Regions from separate parts of the Sediminicurvatus halobius genome, predicted to be linked through region 1. Evidence: riboswitches for the same ligand, from Rfam matches in the RefSeq annotation. Region 1 holds a riboswitch; the other holds the start of a gene.
What was found. A riboswitch is a leader RNA that binds a small molecule or an ion and turns the genes downstream of it on or off. The one in region 1 is predicted to bind thiamine pyrophosphate.
Positions count from the first base shown of each region.

Region 2: it holds a riboswitch for thiamine pyrophosphate, as region 1 does, so the genes downstream of both, LMH63_RS14115 (sodium:solute symporter family transporter) here and thiC (phosphomethylpyrimidine synthase ThiC) in region 1, are expected to answer to the same signal.

Region 1 covers NZ_CP086615.1:3,661,452-3,664,858, forward strand. Annotated here, with positions in the region: gene LMH63_RS19580 (YjiS-like domain-containing protein) at 378-647, opposite strand; TPP riboswitch at 1,042-1,154, shown strand; gene thiC (phosphomethylpyrimidine synthase ThiC) at 1,224-3,107, shown strand; gene LMH63_RS17110 (hypothetical protein) at 3,404-3,407, opposite strand, start outside.
Region 2 covers NZ_CP086615.1:3,011,689-3,015,095, reverse strand. Annotated here, with positions in the region: gene LMH63_RS14120 (hybrid sensor histidine kinase/response regulator) at 1-142, shown strand, start outside; gene LMH63_RS14115 (sodium:solute symporter family transporter) at 541-1,926, opposite strand; TPP riboswitch at 1,916-2,020, opposite strand; gene LMH63_RS14110 (DUF945 family protein) at 2,169-3,407, shown strand, end outside.

The sequences.
Region 1 (3,407 bases):
CTATGCCATGCTCAAGCTGGCCAAGCAGCTCCTCAATGCAGTGTGCCCCGGGCTCATTCTTCAGCAGGCGGCGGGGAAAGTGGGGCAGAAATAGCGGAATTGCCTGCTCCATCGAGGCCCGACCACCAAACCGTTCTCCAAACGCCTAAATAGCCAGCTCGAAGATGCGAGCGACGCGGACGCCCTGCTCCGAGTATGCGGTCGACCGCCTCGCGATGGCGCCCTTGGAACGCAAGGTCGCCCTCGGCATGACACCGGCAAAAGATTTGTGCGGTGCTCCGAGCACGCGTTCGTTCGGCGTTTTTTAATGGCAATCCAGTTCGGAATTAACCGGTGGAGCACATACCACGAATCGGGCGACCAAAAACATTGTCAGCTCAGGAATTGTCCCCTCGTTGGGCTTGCGTGTCCTTGAGCCATAGCCGGAAGCTGTATGTGTGCCGGTATACCACCTCCGGCGACAAGCCGGCGTCCAGGAGCTCCCGCTCCGAGAGAGCCAATAGCTCCCGGCGGCCGCGAAGAAACTCACGATAGAGCCGCAACCATTCGAGCGGGTACCTGATCGCCCTCTTGATGCCCGCAAACGCGTGGTTTGGCGATGTCGAGCTCGCGGCCTGCCTTGTCCTTTGGGGCTGCATGTAGCTCATTACCCCTCCTCGCCGGGTCCACCGGCTTGTTGCGCAATCTGCACTGTCAGCGTCTACGGAGCAGCCTCAAACGGAAAGGTCCAGCGGTCACACGAAAAATGGGTACAGTGCCTTGCCCCAAGGGAAAGCAGTGTGCAGCGGGCGGCTCGATGCGAAACTGGGCGACCAATGCAGTTCCCTCATTACTGGATCGCAAATTCGTCATTACGTGAGTATTCGCAACGCCACCGCTCCCGTGCCTATCCCCAGACGCTGGAAAAACCTCGACACGGAAACGCGCGACCGCACTGCTATGCCCTTGGAGCGACCCCAAAAGGCCAGGTGTTGAAGGCTCGAGCGCGTTGCTTCGAGCCGCCGACGATTGATCGCAGGCACAAGGTCAGCCATGCTGAAGTTGGCGAAGCGGGGGTGCCTACCTCGATGACCTTGTTCATCGGGTGGGCTGAGAGAGTCCCTTGGAACCTGACCCGGTTAGGACCGGCGTAGGGAAGCTTCCGTGCCCCGGCAGGCGTTCGTCTGCATGCACGAAGTCCAGCCCGTTTCGTCGCCATCCATGCATAACGGAGGCGACAGTCCATGAGTGCCCATTCCAGAGAACCGAGCGTGGCGGCGACCGCGCTTGATCACTCCGTCACGCGTCCCTTCCCAGGATCGCGCAAGGTCCACGTCACCGGCTCAAGGCCTGACCTACGTGTGCCCATGCGGGCCATTGAGCAGCAGGACACGCCGTTCCAGTTCGGGGCCGAGCCCAATCCATCGATTCTCGTCTACGACACGTCCGGGCCCTACACCGACTGCGACCACGCCGTTGATTTGCAGCAAGGGCTGCCCGCGCTGCGGGCCGCGTGGATCGAGGAGCGCGGCGACACGGAACCACTGCCCGGTCCAAGCTCGCGGTTCGGCCGCGAGCGTGCCGAGGACGCGGCCGCGGCGAACCTGCGTTTCCCCGAGCAGCGCGCACCCAGACAGGCCCGGGCGGGCGCGAATGTCACCCAGATGCACTACGCGCGGCAGGGAATCGTGACGCCTGAGATGGAGTTCGTTGCGATCCGCGAGAACCAGCGCCGGGCGGAATACGCGCACAGCCCGGAGCTTGCCCAGCGCCACGCCGGGGAGGGTTTCGGCGCGGCGATCCCCGAGACGGTGACGCCCGAGTTCGTGCGCGATGAGGTGGCGCGCGGGCGGGCCATCATCCCCTGCAACATCAATCACCCGGAGAGCGAGCCGATGGCGATCGGGCGTAACTTCCTGGTGAAGGTGAATGCCAACATGGGCACCTCCGCGGTGACCTCGAGCATCGCCGAAGAAGTGGAGAAGCTGGTCTGGGCGACGCGCTGGGGGGCGGACACCATCATGGACCTCTCCACTGGACGCCACATCCACGAGACCCGCGAGTGGGTGATCCGCAACTCTCCAGTCCCGGTGGGCACGGTCCCCATCTATCAGGCGCTGGAGAAGGTGGACGGCAAGGCCGAGGCGCTCACCTGGGAGATATTCCGGGACACGCTCATCGAGCAGGCGGAGCAAGGCGTTGACTACTTCACGATCCACGCCGGCGTGCGCCTGGCCTTCGTTCCGCTAACCAGCCGCCGTGTCACCGGCATCGTCTCCCGGGGCGGCTCGATCATGGCGAAGTGGTGCCTGGCCCACCACGAGGAGTCGTTCCTCTATACGCACTTCGAAGAGATCTGCGAGATCATGAAGGCCTATGACGTCGCCTTCTCGCTTGGCGACGGGCTACGCCCAGGCTCCATAGCCGACGCCAGCGACGAGGCGCAGATGGCCGAGCTGCGCACTTTGGGTGAGCTCGCGCAGACCGCCTGGTCTCACGACGTGCAGTGCATGATCGAGGGCCCGGGTCATGTGCCCATGCAGCGCATCCGGGAGAACATGACCGAGCAGCTCGCGCTCTGCGAGGAGGCGCCCTTCTATACGCTGGGCCCGCTCACCACCGACATCGCCCCCGGCTACGACCACATCACCTCGGCCATCGGCGCCGCCATGATCGCGTGGTACGGCACAGCGATGCTCTGCTACGTCACCCCCAAGGAGCATCTGGGGTTGCCCGACAAGCACGACGTGCGCGAGGGCATGGTCACCTACCGAATCGCCGCCCACGCCGCGGATCTTGCCAAGGGACACCCGGGAGCTCAGCTAAGGGACAACGCGCTTAGCAAGGCCCGCTTCGAGTTCCGCTGGGAGGATCAGTTCAACCTCGGCCTGGATCCGGAGCGCGCCCGCGAGTTTCACGACCAGACCCTGCCCAAGGAGGCCCACAAGGTCGCTCACTTCTGCTCGATGTGCGGACCGCATTTCTGCTCCATGCGCATCTCCCAGGAGGTGCGCGAGTACGCGCAGCAGAAGGGCATCAACGATGTGCACGTGGCAATGGAAGAGGGCCTGAGGGAAAAGGCGAAGGAGTTCCGGCGCTCCGGCTCCAAGGTCTACCGCGAGCTTTAGTACCGTCGACACGGGGTGTGCCGGAAGCGCCGCGGCCGGCGCACCCCGTCGGCCTGAGGCCATAGACGCCGCAACCCATTCGAAGCCGTACTCAAGCACGCGGGAGGGCCAACCATTCGGGCGGTGCCGCCGCATGGCGGCGATTGCCAGAGCTCCCAGGTCCTATGGGCGCGCTGCCACGGCAATCAGTTTCACCCTCAATTTCGCCGCACACCATCATTCCGGTGCAGCTGCCGGCCGCTGACCTCGAAGTGCAGGTCGCTCACATAGCGGATTTCCATGGCCTGACTGCTCCCCTAC
Region 2 (3,407 bases), 650 kb from region 1:
CGCGCTGCCGGTGATCATGCTGACCTCCCGGGCGATGGAGAAGCATCGCCGCCAGGCGGAGGCGGCGGGGGTGACGGCCTATCTCACCAAGCCCTTCCAGGAGGAGGGGCTGCTCGACAGCGTCGCGACGGCGCTGGCGTGACTGCGCCGTGCTCGGCTGGGGCGAACGGGCCTGTGCCGTGCCGGGCGCGAGCGGTGGCAGGCGCGGCCGGGACACGCCGTGAATACGTCCCTGTAGGCTCGTAGGCGAGGTCCCTCTCGCCTACGGTCCCGGCCGCGCCTGCCACCGCTCGCTCTGATAGGTGGGTGCCCTCCGCCGCGACGAGGATGTGCCCGCCTGCACGCAGCTGTGCTGGGCGCAGGCGGAGGGTGGGGCGCCCGGGGCTAGTACAGCGCAGCGGCGCTTCTGAGGCGTTGCCCCCGTCGGACTCGGCGCGAGGGCGTGCCTCCCGCAGGCGCCGATACGACGGTGCCACCGGCACCGACCCCGTAGAAGCGGCGCCCCCGCCGCGAATCCCCCTTGGCAGCGGAGCCGCGTTGCTAGCGGCTGCTGACGACCACGGTCGCCGGGCGCAGCAGGCTCCAGCCGATGGTCACCACGCTGGAGGCGAGCAGCGCGCCGAGGAAGGGGCCGAGGGTGGGGACGCCGCCGGGGAAGCTGGCAGCGAGCAGGGCCTGGCTCAGGCTGCCGGTGGCGACAAGGCCCGGCAGCACGGCCCCGATCAGGCCGGCGAGGGCGCCGGCGACGGCGGCAGCGGCCGGCACGCGGTGCCAGAGGCCGAGCAGCAGCGGGACGACGGCGGTGGCGCATAGCAGGTCGGCGATCAGGAACAGGCGCAGCACGGAGATGCCCTGCAGGGCGACGGCGATCACGGGGATCATGAGCAGCGCGGTAATCCAGCGCGCCGAGTTGAGCGAGCGGTTGCCGGCCTCGGTGGCGGCCAGCGACGCCAGGCCGTTCTGGAGGGTGTCCACGGACGAGGCGACCAGGGTGACGCCGAGCACCAGCGCCGGCAGCGAGAGCCAGGCAGGGGCCTCGCCGAGCAGCGCGAAGAAGGGGATCGGGGGCTGGCCGAGGGGCAGGCCGCTGCGGGCGGCGAGGACGCCCAGGCCACCGACGACGGCGACCACGGCCACGGTCGCGGCGCCGCCCACCAGCGCGCCGCGGCCGAGGGCGGCGTCGTCGCTCGCCGCCCAGAGGCGCTGCCAGTAGCCCTGATGGAACAGGTTGGCCGCGGTGACGGCGATGACCAGCGTGGCGGCCACGGCGAGGGCATCGGGCAGGGGCGCGCTGGCGGCTTCCGGCGCCGGCGCGGCGTCCACGGGCAGCGCGGTCACGGCGGCGGTCCCCACCAGCGCGAGCAGGGCCAGCAGCAGCCAGGCCTGCCAGCGGTCGGTGACGAGGCTCGCCCGCAGCCCCCCCACGGCGGTGTAGATCAGCGTGGCGAGGGCGACGCCGAGGGTGGCGAGGCGGCCGTCGACGCCGGAGAGCAGGCCGGTGATGGCACCCACCGCGGTGAGCTCGGCGGCGAGGAAGCAGAGCATGTAGAGCACCGAGAGCAGCGCCACCCAGCGCCGCATCGGGGCACCGAAGCGCTCGCGGGCGAACTCCGCGAGACTGCGTCCCGCCGGCAGCCGGCGCCGGATGGCCGGCCCGCAGGCGCCGAGCACCAGGAACGGCAGCGCGGAGCCCAGGGCATAGCCGGCCACGGCCACCGGGCCGACGAAGGCGCCGACCTCGGGCGGCGCGAACAGGATCCAGGCGCCCATGCCGGAGGCGAGGAACGAAAGCCCCAGCGTGCCGGCGGACTGGCTGCCGCGGGCGGTGAGGTAGTCGTCGAGGCCGTCCGCGCGACGGGCGCGCAGGCCGAGGACGGTGAACAGGACAAGGGCCGCGGCCACGGCGGCGAGGGTGATGGCGGTCATGTCGCGCTTCCTCCACCGGTATGAACCGGATCAGGTTCCAGGGTCTGCGCGCTGCGCACTCTCAGCCCCCGATGGGACTCCCCTGGCGACTCGGGTACGGATTGTGGTGCCGGCCGACAAGCGGTCGACGCGTGGTACTGTGCCGTTGATCCGGCGGGGCCGCAACCCGTGTATCAATCGGCGCCGGCGGCCGGCGCTGGCCGGGATACCGATCCGTCCACCGAGTGACCAGGGAGGGAGCGATGAGGAAGCGATGGCGATACGGCGCCGCGGCGGTGATCCTGCTCGCGGCCGGCGGGGCCGCGGCGCTGCCCTGGGTGAACGGGCTGCGCGCCGAGAACGCGGTGCGCGCCGGCGTGGCGGCTGCCGAGTCGCGACTCGCCGCGGACCCGCGCAGTGACGCCTCGCTGGCGCTGGTTCGCTACCAGCGCGGGCCGCTGGGCGGCGAGGCCGTGGCTCGGCTGCGCTTCCCGGAGAGCGAGGAGGGCAACGAGCTGCGTGCCGCGCTGGGCCTGCCGCCCGGCCCCAGCACCTTGGATATCCGTCTCGATCTCGAGCACGGGTTGACCGGGGTCGACCTGACCGGCCGGCTGGTGCCCGAGGGCCTCGTCGGCGCCGTGCTCGAGCGGCTCGGTGGCAACGCCGACAGCCTCACGCTCAGGGGCCGGGTAGGGGTGATGGAGCGCCGGCTCGAGATCGCCTCGGCCCGGCTGGCCGGTGCGCTGGACGAGGCCGGCGACCAGCAGCTCCGGGTCGAGCCGCTCGCCGCGTCGCTGGACTTCGATGCCGGCTCCGGGCTGGCCACCGGCCGCCTCGCCTGGGACGGGCTGACGCTGACGGCGGCGGCGACGGATTCCCGGCTGGCCATCGGCACGGTAGCGGTGGACGGCGAGGGCACGCTCATCGCGGGGGATGCCGCCGGCGGGCTCTGGGCGGGCAGCAGCGAGGTCCGGGTGGGGCCGGTCCGCCTGGTCGAGGACGGCCGGGTTCTCGGCGCCTTCAGCTCGCTGGTGATTCGCTCGCAGACCCGCCGTGCCGGCGACGATCGCCTCGCGGCGGAGCTGGACGGCACGCTGGAAGGCCTGCGCACCGTCGATGCGGATCTCGCGGGTGGACGGCTCGAGCTGCGGGCCGATGATCTGTCCGTGCCGGGGCTGCTCGCCCTCAACGAGGCGGGGGCGCAGGGTAACGTGTCCGAGGAGGGCCTTGCCGCTCTGCTTGCCGCGGCGCCGGTGTTCCGCGTACAGGCCCTGGAGCTCGAGGGCGCCGGCGGCGGCCGGCTCAGTCTGACCGCCCGCGTGGCGCTGGCCGCCGGCGCCGCCGAGCGCGTGCCGGGGGTGGTCGCAAGCGGCGGGCAGGCCCTGCTGCCCTACGTGGACGGCGAGCTCGCCCTGCGCGTGGACCGCGCCATCAGCGATGACCTGCCCGACGGGCTCGCCGGTCTGCTGGGTCAGCTGCAGGCTTTCGGCGCGCTGGTGGCG